One region of the Bradyrhizobium sp. Unk1 genome, then DNA from elsewhere that is predicted to be linked to it. Evidence: predicted binding sites of a transcription regulator. Region 1 holds the regulator's gene; each other region holds the start of a gene.

Region 1 (4,183 bases):
CAACGCCCTCAGGAAGGCGGGCGTTGCCGAACGCACGCCGCCCTCGCCCTGGATCGGCTCAATCAGGATGCCGGCGGTCTGCGGACCGATCGCCTTCTTGACGGCTTCGATATCACCATGCGGGACCTGGTCGAAGCCGTCCATCGGCGGGCCGAACCCCTCGAGATATTTTGCCGAACCGGTCGCGGCGAGCGTTGCCAGCGTGCGGCCGTGGAAGGCGCCTTCGAAGGTGATGATGCGGTAACGTTCCGGATGCCCCTTTGAGAAGTGATGATGGCGGACCAGCTTGATCACACCTTCCAGCGCTTCAGCGCCGGAATTGCAGAAGAACACGAAGTCCGCGAAGCTTTCATTGCACAGACGCGCGGCAAGCTTCTCGCCGTCCGGGCTCTGGAACAGGTTCGACATGTGCCAGAGTTTGGTGGCCTGCTCCTGCAACGCCTTGACCAACGCAGGATGAGCATGGCCGAGCGCATTCACCGCCACGCCCGAGGTGAAATCGAGATAGCGATCGCCGTTGGTCGCAATCAGCCAGCAGCCTTCGCCGCGCTCGAAACCGAGGTCGGACCTGGCGAAAACGGGGAGCAAGTGCGGCGCTGCGCTGTTAGTCATGACGATCACTTGAATGTTGCGGACGGTGTGAGCGTGCATTGCGCAACGCACCATTGACCGGCCCGGAAAACGAAACGTGCCGCCTTTTAAGGGCGGCACGCACGACTATCTTATGCCTGGTGAAACCGGTGTCAATGCCGCCCGGAAAGCCTCGCGAAACGCAGAATCCGTAGTCTTGCGGTGTCGATTTTGCGTATTTCCGCCACGGAACATGTGGAAGCGAGTCGGCGGACTCTTGCGCGTGAGTCACGCCATATTGTAGCGTTTGGCTTGTCAGATACGACATCTCGTGCAGCAGTTCTGATCCTCTAAGTCCTCATGTACCGGCGTAAGCGTTCGGGCGCATCTGGCGCGCCCGGCGAGCCTTAAGGGATTCTGGCGGCACGGGTTTTTCGAAGCTTAGGCATTCGCCGTGCGGCCGCCAGGATGGCAGGCGCCGGCGAAGGAAAGGGTGCAATGACCGTTTTGACCTGGTCGGATGATCGCGTCGAGCAGCTGAAAAAGCTCTGGGAGGCCGGACTTTCGGCCAGCCAGATCGCCGCTGAACTCGGGAATGTGACCCGCAATGCCGTGATCGGCAAGGTGCACCGGCTCGGCCTGTCGGGCCGCGCCAAGAGCCCTTCATCGGCAGCGCCCCGGCCGCGCAAGGCGCGCCCCGCCCAGCACATGATGCGGGTGACCCGCCCGATCGCGCGCGGCAACACCGCGCTGGCGCAGGCCTTCGAGGTCGAGGTCGAGGCCGAACCGGTCACCTACGACAACGTCGTGCCGATGAGCCAGCGGCTGTCGCTGCTGGAGCTGAACGAGGCCACCTGCCACTGGCCGGTCGGCGATCCCTCGAGCCCGGATTTCTTCTTCTGCGGCGGCAAGGCGCTCTCCGGCCTGCCCTACTGCGCCCAGCACTCGCGCGTGGCGTATCAGCCCGCGGCCGATCGCCGTCGCGCGCCGGCGAAGCCGGGTCCGCGCTGAGTTAGCTCCAGACAACCTTGTCCCGGCACAGGGCTGGGACGATCGAGCAAGAAAAAAGCGCGCCACCCGGCGCGCTTTTTGTTTGCTGGCTTGCGGCGGACCCTACGCCTGCTCCGCCTTCGCAAAGCGATCGTCCAGTGCGTAGCCCGCGCCGCGGACGGTGCGGATCGGGTCCTGCTCGCGGCCGAGATTGAGCAGCTTGCGCAGGCGGCCGATATGGACGTCGACGGTGCGCTCGTCGATGTAGATGTCACGGCCCCAGACGCTGTCGAGCAGCTGCTCGCGCGAGAACACGCGGCCGGGATGCTCCAGGAAGAACTCCAGCAGGCGATATTCGGTTGGACCGAGATCGATCGGCCGGCCCGAACGCGCCACGCGGCGCTTGTCGCGGTCGAGCTCGATGTCGCCATAGGCGAGCACCGTGGCGAGCCGCTCCGGGCTGGCGCGCCTGAGCAGGCCCTTCACGCGTGCCAGCAGCTCCGGCACCGAGAACGGCTTGACGATGTAGTCATCGGCGCCGGTCGCAAGGCCCCGCACCCGCTCGCTCTCCTCGCCACGCGCGGTGAGCATGATGATCGGGAGCTGCTTGGTCTCGGGCCGGGTGCGCAGCCGCCGGCACAGCTCGATGCCGGAGAGGCCCGGCAGCATCCAGTCGAGCACGATCAAATCGGGGATGTGCTCCTTGAGGCGGGTGTCGGCATCGTCGCCGCGCATCACCGTCTCGACGTCATAGCCGTCGCCTTCGAGGTTGTAGCGGAGAAGCTCGGTGAGAGCTTCCTCGTCCTCAACCACCATAATGCGTGCGCCCATGGTGTCGTCGCTCCTTAAGTGTTCGGGACCGTCGTGGCGAAGGTCGTCATGTCGCCCTTCGGCCGCTTGTCGGTGATCGCCTGGCCCTCGATCATGTAGAACACGGTCTCGGCGATGTTGGTGGCGTGGTCACCGATGCGCTCGATGTTCTTGGCGCAGAACATCAGATGGATGCAGAACGAGATGTTGCGCGGATCCTCCATCATGTAGGTGAGGAGCTCGCGGAACAGCGAGGTGCAGATGGCGTCGACTTCCTCGTCGCCCTTCCACACCGCCATCGCCGCCGGCAGATCGTGCGCGGCATAGGCATCCAGCACCGACTTGACCTGCTGCTGCACGAGGTCGGTCATGTGCTCCAGGCCGCGGAACAGCTTGAGCGGATGGAAATCGGTCTCCAGCGCCGCGACGCGCTTGCCCATGTTCTTGGCGAGGTCGCCGATCCGCTCGAGATCGGTCGCGACGCGCATGGCGCCGACGATCTCGCGCAGATCCACCGCCATCGGCTGGCGGCGCGCGATGGTGAGCACGGCGCGCTCCTCGATCTTCTTCTGAAGCGCGTCGAGCTCGGCGTCGATGGTGACGACACGCTGGCCGAGCGCGACGTCACGGCGGATCAGCGCGTCGACGGAATCGACGATCATGCGCTCGGCGATGCCGCCCATCTCGGCGACCAGGCGCGTGAGCTCCTGGAGGTCGGTGTCGAAGGCCTTTGCGGTATGTTCAGAACCCATGTTCCGTCTCCTCAGCCGAACCGGCCGGTGATGTAATCCTGCGTGCGCCGGTCGGTCGGCGACGTGAAGATCTTGCTGGTGTCGTCGAACTCGATCAGCTCGCCGAGATACATGAAGGCGGTCTTGTCGGAGACGCGCGCCGCCTGCTGCATGTTGTGGGTGACGATCGCGATCGTGTAGTTCTCGGACAGCTCCTGGATCAGTTCCTCGACCTTCGCGGTCGAGATCGGGTCGAGCGCCGAGCAGGGCTCGTCGAACAGGATCACCTCGGGCCGCACCGCGACCGTGCGGGCGATGCAGAGGCGCTGCTGCTGGCCGCCGGAGAGCGACAGGCCGGAGGCGTTGAGTTTGTCCTTGACCTCGTTCCACAGCGCGCCGCCGCGCAGCGCCTTCTCGACGCGGTCGTCCATCTCGGACTTCGAGATCTTCTCGTAGAGACGGATGCCGAAGGCGATGTTTTCGTAGATCGTCATCGGGAACGGCGTCGGCTTCTGGAACACCATGCCGACGCGGGCGCGCAGCAGATTGAGGTCCAGCTTGGGGTCGAGGATGTTGGTCTGGTCGAGCATGAGCTGACCGGTGACGCGCTGGCCCGGATAGAGGTCGTACATCCGGTTGAAGATGCGCAGCAGGGTGGACTTGCCGCAGCCCGACGGACCGATGAACGCCGTGACGCGGTTGGTGCCGAGCGCCAGATTGATGTTCTTCAGCGCGTGGTGCTCGCCATAATAGAAGTTGAGGTTGCGCACCGTCACCTTGGCCGGGGCTTCGGGCAGCACCGGCGCCTGGGGCAGGCCACCGGCCGCGCTCATCGATACGGAAAGCTCACTCATTTTGCGGTCCTCTCGGCGCCAAGGATGCGCGCACCAATATTCAGGGCAAGAACGGTCAGGGTGATCAGCAGCGCGCCGCTCCAGGCAAGCTGCTTCCAATAGGCGTAGGGGCTCTGCACGAAGTTGTTGATGGTGACCGGCAGGTTCGCCATCGTCTTGTTCAGGCCGAGGCTGAAGAACTGGTTCGACAGCGCGGTAAAGAGCAGCGGCGCGGTCTCGCCGGCGACG
Region 2 (4,183 bases), on a different contig from region 1:
TGGGTGAAGACCTCGCTCGCCCCGGGCAGCCAGGTGGTCGCGGCCTATCTCGCCGATTCCGGTCTGCAGTCCGATCTCGACAAGGTCGGCTTCAACCTGGTGGGCTTCGGCTGCACCACCTGCATCGGCAATTCCGGTCCGTTGCCCGAGGAGATCTCGAAGTCTATCAACGACAACGGCATCGTCGCGGCCGCCGTGCTCTCCGGCAACCGTAACTTCGAAGGCCGCGTCTCGCCGGACGTGCAGGCCAACTATCTCGCTTCGCCGCCGCTGGTCGTCGCCCACGCGCTCGCGGGCAGCGTCACCAAGAACCTCGCCGTCGAGCCGCTCGGTGAGGGCAAGGACGGCAAGCCGGTGTACCTCAAGGACATCTGGCCGACGACGAAGGAGATCAACGCCTTCATGAAGAAGTTCGTGACCGCGTCGATCTTCAAGAAGAAGTATGCCGACGTGTTCAAGGGCGACACCAACTGGCGCAAGATCAAGACCGTCGAGAGCGAGACCTATCGCTGGAACATGAGCTCGACCTATGTGCAGAACCCGCCCTATTTCGACGGCATGAAGAAGGAGCCTGAGCCGGTCACCGACATCGTCGAGGCGCGCATCCTCGCCATGTTCGGCGACAAGATCACCACCGACCACATCTCGCCGGCCGGTTCGATCAAGCTCACCTCGCCCGCCGGCAAATATCTCAGCGAGCACCAGGTGCGTCCGGCCGACTTCAACCAGTACGGCACGCGTCGTGGCAACCATGAAGTGATGATGCGCGGCACCTTCGCCAACATCCGCATCAAGAACTTCATGCTGAAGGGCGCTGACGGAAATATCCCGGAAGGCGGTCTCACCAAGCACTGGCCCGACGGCGAGCAGATGTCGATCTACGACGCCGCGATGAAGTACCAGCAGGAGCAAGTGCCGCTGGTGGTGTTCGCCGGTGCCGAATACGGCAACGGCTCCTCGCGCGACTGGGCTGCGAAGGGCACGCGCCTGCTCGGCGTCCGCGCCGTGATCTGCCAGAGCTTCGAGCGTATCCACCGCTCCAACCTGGTCGGCATGGGCGTGCTGCCGCTGACCTTCGAGGAAGGCACCTCCTGGTCCTCGCTCGGCCTGAAGGGCGACGAGAAGGTCACGCTGCGCGGCCTGGTCGGCGAGCTGAAGCCGCGCCAGAAGCTGACCGCGGAGATCGTCTCCGGCGACGGTTCGTTGCAGCGCGTTTCGCTGCTTTGCCGCATCGATACGCTGGACGAGCTCGATTACTACCGGAACGGCGGCATTCTGCACTACGTGCTGCGCAAGCTCGCGGCCTAAGCGCGAATTTGTGAACGGTGGCTCACCGCGACGTGAGTAGAAGGTTAAACGAGGGCGGCCTATCACAAGGCCGCCTTCGTGCGTTGCGACAACGCCTCCGATGGCTCCGGCCGGCGGAAAACCTCGCCCTGGACGGTTGAATGTACGATGCCCGTAAGACTACGGTGACCATCAGGCGATAGGATATTCCCCCCACGCGTGCGAGGTGTGACGTTCAACATGACTGCAATGATGGCTTCTAATCTGGTTTCGCGCTGGTCCGGTGCACTCTGGTCGGGAGCGCTCGGCATCTGTGCCATCGTCGCCGTCATCCGTCCCGCCGAGGCTGATCCCCGCGCCGTGGTCGAGCTCTTCACATCGCAGGGCTGCTCGTCCTGCCCGCCCGCCGACCAGGTCATCGGCGATCTCTCCAACGACCCGTCGATCATCGCGCTGAGCATGCCGATCGACTATTGGGATTATCTCGGCTGGAAGGACACGCTTGCGGATTCGCGCTTCTCGGCGCGGCAGCGCGCCTATTCGCGCATGCGCGGCGACCGCGAGGTCTATACGCCGCAAGTCGTGGTCAATGGTTCGACGCATGTCATCGGCAGCGATCGCGTCGGCATCGAGAGCGCGATCGGCAAGACCGACAAGGGCACGGGCGTGATGAGCGTGCCGGTGACGATGTCGCTTGCCGGCAAGCAGATCAACGTCTCGGTGGCGGCGAGCAAGGAGTCGGCGGTCTCGCACGGCGAGGTCTGGATCTGCTCGATCACGAAATCGGTGCCGATCGCAATCAGCCGCGGCGAAAATCGCGGACAGCAGATCACCTATCACAACGTCGTGCGCAACCTGCTCAAGGTCGGCGACTGGAATGGACGTCCGGAAAGCTGGACGGTGCCGTTGGAAAATCTCACGCGCGACGGCGTCGACGGCGCTGTGGTCTATGTCCAGGACGGCAGCCGTGAGAAGCCGGGTGCGATGCTCGGCGCAGCCTACACGTCGCTCCACTAGATCCGATTATCCCTTTAGCGCCGCACTCAATCTAACTCCTCATGGTGAGGAGTGCGCCCTCGCGCGCAGTCTCGAACCATGAAAGGCCCGCTGCTGAAACTCGGCCTCGATCCTTCGAGACGCCGCTTCGCGGCTCCTCAGGATGAGGGGAGAGTGTGTTCGCGCTGACACGAGAGAGAGAGCGTTGGTAGGTCGTGCCGCAAACGTCCCGACACAAACCAAAAAGGACCAACTTGCGTTGGCCCTCCTTGTCGCGCGTACAGACCCGATCCCGACGGCCCCGGGGGGCTGGGGGCTGAGGAATCCGGAACCGAAAGGACCGGGTCAACGCACATAGGTCTTTTCGCAATGCAGGGCGGCAGGCGCTTGGCGGAAAAGCGGCGATATCAAGATTCCTTCTAACGATCCCGTGACGGTTTGCCGCGACAGAGTTCCACTCCTGCGTGTGCTCCGTTTCGCACCCGATTCAATGAGTTGAGTGAAGAGCCCCTTGCGGCGGGGAACAGTTGGCGCGATCATGCAACTGTCATGATCCGCGGTTCCGGGGACGGTCTTCGCGGATGCGGTCATGCCGCGAGATGAGGAGGCGCTCGATGAGTCTGACGCCGGAGGATGCCGATCCGAGCGAGCAGCGCGCAGTGGCGCGCCCCGCCGCTGCGAATGCCCAACCCAACCGGGTGACATTCAACCGGCTGGAACTAAACCGCATCCTCAACCTTTACGGCCGCATGGTCGCCGACGGCGAGTGGCGCGATTATGCCATCGACTTCCTGAAGGACCGTGCGGTGTTCTCGGTCTTCCGCCGCGCCTCGGAGGTGCCGATCTACCGCATCGAGAAAGATCCGCGGCTGGCGCGCAAGCAGGGCATGTACAGCGTGATCTCGGCGACCGGCCTGATCCTGCGCCGCGGCCACGAGCTCGAGCGCGTGCTGCTGGTGATCGATCGCAAGCTGGCGGTGGTGTAGCCGCACGAGCGGTGCCGTAGGGTGGGCAAAGGCGCAAAACGCCGTGCCCACGTCCTTTCCCTGTCGTCGCAAATGGTGGGCACGCTTCCGCCTTCGCTCTCCGAGCTACGGCGGACAAGTCGCTTTGCCCACCCTACGAGACTGTCCTACTTGGTTGGCACGGTGCTCGCGCCCTCGCCGAGGTCGCGTTGCATCATCACCGTGTCGAGCCAGCGGCCGAATTTCAGGCCAACATTGGGATGCGTGCCGATCATCTTGAAACCGCCGCGCGTGTGCACGCCGATCGAACCGGCATTGGCGGAATCGCCGATCACCGCGATCATCTGGCGGAAGCCGCGCGCCTCGCATTCGGTGATCAGCCGCTCCAGCAGCAACGAGCCGATGCCGCGGCGGTGGAACGAGGGATCGAGATAGATCGAGTTCTCGACCGTGAAGCGGTAGGCCGGCCGCGGCCGGTAGGCGCCGGCATAGGCATAGCCGGCGACGCGGCCGTCGAGGATGGCGACGAAATAGGGATAGCCGCCGTCGATCAATGCGCGGTAGCGGCGCGTCATCTCGGCGAGGTCGGGCGGTTCCAGCTCGAACGTCGCCGTGCCCTCGCGAACGGCCTGCTGGTAGATGGCGGTGATGGCGGGAAGGTCGGCCTCAATGGCGGGCCTGATCTCAGGTGCGGACATGGGAGGAAGATTAGAGCCTTCCCGAGACGGCTGGAAGGGGGCGAAGCCGCCTCGCCGCCGTCATTGCGAGCGCAGCGAAGCAATCCAGAAATGCGCCCGCGGAGGGTCCCTGGATTGCTTCGCTGCGCTCGCAAGGACGAGGAGAGAGGTGACGCTCGTAGCCCGGATGAAGCGCAGCGAAATCCGGGGCCGTCGTATCCGCAGATAGGCCTGTCCCGGATTGCGCTTCGCTTCATC
Region 3 (4,183 bases), on a different contig from region 1:
GCAACAATCCCGAGCAGCTGTTTGCGGCGGGCTATGCCGCCTGCTTCATCGGCGCGATGAAGTTCGTGGCCTCGCAGGGCGGCCCGAAGGTTCCGGCTGACGCCTCTGTCACCTCCACCGTCGGCATCGGCCCGCGCTCGGCCGGTGGCTTCGGTCTCGACATCGACCTCGCCGTCTCGCTGCCGGGCCTTGCCCGCGCGGAAGCCGAAGCGCTGGTCGAGAAGGCCCACCAGGTGTGCCCCTACTCCAATGCCACGCGCGGCAATGTCGACGTTCGCCTGACGGTCGTCTGATCAAACGGCGGATTGGCTGGCCCGAGATCCCCCTCGGGCCGGCCGCTTTCCTTTGGTTTTGTTGTTGCCACGCCGCGGGATTGCACGGCGGCACCGCATACGCCCCTACGCGCCAAGCCATTGCTGGCGCAAAAAAACCTCGCTACGCCTGTGATCAACGACCGACACAGGGGAAGCGAAGGCATGACTGAAGCCGTTTTGGGCGCAATGAGCGGACTGCGCGTCATCGATCTCACGCGCGTGCTTGGCGGTCCCTACTGCACCCAGATCCTCGCCGACCACGGCGCCGACGTGATCAAGGTCGAGCCGCCCGCCGGCGACGAGGTGCGCGACTGGGGCCCTCCGTTCCATGAGGAAGACGCGGCCTATTTCATCGGCATCAACCGCAACAAGCGCTCGATCGGCCTCGACCTCGCCTCCGAGGGCGGCCGAATCGTGCTGCTCAAGATGCTGGAGACCGCCGACGTCCTGATCGAGAATTTCAAGCCGGGCACGCTGGAGAAATGGGGCATCGGCAACGATGTGCTCAGCAAGAAATTCCCGCGCCTGGTGCATTGCCGGATCTGCGGCTTCGGCGCCGACGGTCCGCGCGGCGGCAATCCCGGCTATGACGCCATCATCCAGGCCATGACCGGCATGATCGCGGCGACCGGTTCGCCCGAGAGCGGTCCGATGCGGATCGGCGTGCCGCTGGTCGACATCACCACCGGCCTCTATGCGGCGATCGGCATCCTGATGGCGCTGTCGGAGCGACAGCGCTCTGGGAAAGGCCAGTTCCTGGAGACGACGCTGTACGAGACCGGCCTCGCCATCATGCATCCGCACACCGCGAATTATTTCATGCACGGCAAGCCGCCGTCGCTCACCGGCAACGAGCATCCCAACCTCGTGCCTTACGCGATCTTCCCGACCAGGACCGACAACATCTTCATCGGTGTCGGCAATGACGGCACCTTCCGCAAGCTTGCCAAGGAGATCGGCAAGCCCGAGCTCGGCACCGATCCGCGCTTTGCCCGCAACAAGGACCGCATCGCCAATCGCGAGGCGCTGCGGGCCGAGTTGGCCGCCGTGTTCAGCCAGCACGAGGCCGAGCCGCTGTGCAATCGTCTGCTCGCCGCCGGCCTGCCCGCAGGTCCCGTGCAGAAGATCGACCAGGCGTTGACGAACGCGCACACGATCGCCCGCGGCGATGTCATCGAGAAGGACTGGTACAAGGGGGTGGCCTCGCCGATCCGGCTCGATCGCAGCAAGCCGAGCCTGCGCCGTCTGCCGCCGAAATTCAGCCAGCACTCGGCGGAGGTGCTCGGCGAGTTCGGCTACTCCAAATCGGAGATCGACGCGATGGTCGAGCAGGGCACCGTCTGCGGCCCCGAGCGCAAGCGCTAAACGCCCTCGCCGCCTCACCCGAGCAAATGCCGCACTGCGGCGCGGGCACGCATGTGCACCGCGAACGGAGGAGGCTGCGCGCTCGGCATTCGCCTATTTGACGGCTTCCCTTTTGGCCGCGCTTGCTGCTTTCGTTTCTCCCGCTTACACAGTCATGTGAACGTCATATGGCGCTGCTAGCGCAAGCGCTTCTTTTTGACGGCCAAGGGAGGTTTACTTGATGGCTCTTCGACACTTTGGGGCGGCTGCCGCAGTTGCGATCACGATCGGCATGGGCGCATCGCCGGCCTTGGCCGTGACCGAAATCCAGTGGTGGCACGCGATGACCGGCGCCAACAACGACGTCATCGTCAAGCTCGCCACCGACTTCAACGCCTCGCAGACCGACTACAAGGTGATCCCGACCTACAAGGGCAACTATCCCGATACGATGAACGCCGGCATCGCGGCGTTCCGCGCCGGCAACGCCCCGCACATCATGCAGGTGTTCGAAGTCGGCACCGCGACCATGATGGCCGCGACCGGCGCCGTAAAGCCCGTCTACAAGCTGATGGCCGAGGCCGGCGAGAAGTTCGACCCCAAGATCTACCTGCCCGCCATCACCGGCTACTACTCGACCTCGAAGGGCGAGATGCTGTCCTTCCCGTTCAACTCGTCGTCGACCGTCATGTGGGTCAACCTCGACGAGCTCAAGAAGGCGAACGTCGATATCCCCAAGACCTGGCCCGAAACGTTCGAGGCCGCCAAGAAGCTGAAGGCTGCGGGTCATGACACCTGCGGCTTCTCCGGCTCCTGGGTCACCTGGGTCAATCTCGAGCAGCTCTCCGCCTGGCACAACGTGCCGCTCGCCAGCAAGGCCAACGGCCTCGACGGTTTCGACACCGTGCTCGAGTTCAACGGCCCTCTCCAGGTCAAGCATCTCGAAACCCTGGTCGAACTCCAGAAGACCAAGACCTACGACTATGCCGGCCGCACCAACACCGGCGAAGGCCGCTTCACCTCCGGCGAATGCCCGATCTACCTGACCTCGTCGGCGTTCTTCGGCAACGTCAAGGCGCAGGCCAAGTTCAACTTCACCGCCGTGCCGATGCCTTACTATCCGGACGCCAAGGGTGCGCCGCAGAACTCGATCATCGGCGGTGCCTCGCTCTGGGTCATGGGCGGCAAGTCGGCCGAGGAATACAAGGGCGTTGCGAAATTCCTGACCTTCCTCTCGGACACCGATCGCCAAGTCTACATCCACAAGGCCTCGGGCTATCTGCCGATCACCAAGGCGGCCTACGCCAAGGCGAAGGAAGAAGGTTTCTACAAGGATCAGCCCTATCTCGAGACCCCGCTGCTCGAACTGACCAACAAGGAGCCGACCGAGAATTCGCGCGGCTTGCGTCTCGGCAATATGGTTCAGCTCCGTGACGTCTGGTCGGAAGAGATCGAGCAGGCGCTGGCCGGCAAGAAGACCGCCAAGCAGGCGCTCGACGCCGCCGTCGAGCGCGGCAACACGATGCTGCGTCAGTTCGAAAAGACCGCCGTCAAGTGAGGCGATGAGCGGCAGGCCGGTAAGCCGGCCTGCCGCTCAGCTGACATCATGCAAAAGCAAGCCATTTTCCAGTCAAAGCTATTGCCCTACGCGCTGGTTGCGCCGCAACTCGCGATCGTCCTGATATTCTTCTACTGGCCTGCGCTGCAGGCGGTCATCCAGTCCTTCCTGCTCCAGGATGCCTTCGGTCTCTCGAGCACCTTTGTCTGGTTCGAGAATTACATCGAGCTGTTCAAAGACCCCGCCTATTTCGAGGCGGTCGTCCGTACGTTCGTCTTTTCGTTCGCCATCGCCGTCTCGTCGCTGTCCTTCGCGCTCTTGCTCGCCGTGATGGCGGACAAGCCGCTGCGCGGCTCAATGCTCTACCGCACGCTGCTGATCTGGCCCTATGCGGTGGCGCCGCCCGTGGTCGGCGTGCTCTGGATCTTCATGCTGCATCCCTCGCTCGGCGTGCTGTCGCGCTATCTGCGCGGCCTGGGTGTCGACTGGAATCCGCTGCTCGACGGCAACCAGGCGGCTGGGCTGATCATCCTCGCCGCGGCGTGGAAGCAGATCTCCTATAATTTCCTGTTCTTCCTCGCCGGCCTGCAAGCCATCCCCCGAAGCGTGTTCGAGGCCGCCGCGATCGACGGCGCCCGTCCGATGCGCCGGTTCTGGACCGTGACCTTCCCGCTGCTGTCGCCCACGATCTTCTTCCTGCTGGTCGTCAACATCGTCTACGCCTTCTTCGACACCTTCGGCATCATCGACACCATGACCCGCGGCGGTCCCGGCACATCGACGGTCACGCTGGTCTACAAGGTCTATTCCGACGGCCTGCTCGGCGGCAATCTCGGCAGCTCCGCGGCGCAGTCGGTGATCCTGATGGTCATGGTGATCGTGCTGACGGGAATCCAGTTCCGCTTCGTCGAACGCAAGGTGACCTACTGATGGTCGAAGAAGAGGGCTTTCGGCGCTACGTCGCCCA

Evidence for each region. Region 1 encodes PhoB, which activates phosphate uptake and scavenging genes when phosphate is short. Its sites were predicted from a motif close to TGTCATNNANCTGTCAT; they were not measured.
Region 2: a site for PhoB is predicted at 2,818-2,834, ahead of AC5ZFO_RS32195 (DUF2794 domain-containing protein). Genes of this name have one in related genera too.
Region 3: a site for PhoB is predicted at 1,830-1,846, ahead of ugpB (sn-glycerol-3-phosphate ABC transporter substrate-binding protein UgpB). Genes of this name have one in related genera too.

The regions. Positions count from the first base shown of each region.
Region 1 covers NZ_JCAMOP010000037.1:41,415-45,597, reverse strand. Annotated here, with positions in the region: gene AC5ZFO_RS35545 (aspartate aminotransferase family protein) at 1-612, opposite strand, end outside; gene AC5ZFO_RS35540 (GcrA family cell cycle regulator) at 1,069-1,581, shown strand; gene phoB (phosphate regulon transcriptional regulator PhoB) at 1,684-2,391, opposite strand; gene phoU (phosphate signaling complex protein PhoU) at 2,406-3,122, opposite strand; gene pstB (phosphate ABC transporter ATP-binding protein PstB) at 3,134-3,955, opposite strand; gene pstA (phosphate ABC transporter permease PstA) at 3,952-4,183, opposite strand, start outside.
Region 2 covers NZ_JCAMOP010000030.1:76,044-80,226, reverse strand. Annotated here, with positions in the region: gene acnA (aconitate hydratase AcnA) at 1-1,308, shown strand, start outside; gene AC5ZFO_RS32200 (DUF1223 domain-containing protein) at 1,528-2,304, shown strand; gene AC5ZFO_RS32195 (DUF2794 domain-containing protein) at 2,898-3,269, shown strand; gene AC5ZFO_RS32190 (GNAT family N-acetyltransferase) at 3,416-3,946, opposite strand.
Region 3 covers NZ_JCAMOP010000003.1:267,909-272,091, reverse strand. Annotated here, with positions in the region: gene AC5ZFO_RS05450 (organic hydroperoxide resistance protein) at 1-293, shown strand, start outside; gene AC5ZFO_RS05445 (CaiB/BaiF CoA transferase family protein) at 477-1,679, shown strand; gene ugpB (sn-glycerol-3-phosphate ABC transporter substrate-binding protein UgpB) at 1,900-3,216, shown strand; gene ugpA (sn-glycerol-3-phosphate ABC transporter permease UgpA) at 3,265-4,146, shown strand; gene ugpE (sn-glycerol-3-phosphate ABC transporter permease UgpE) at 4,146-4,183, shown strand, end outside.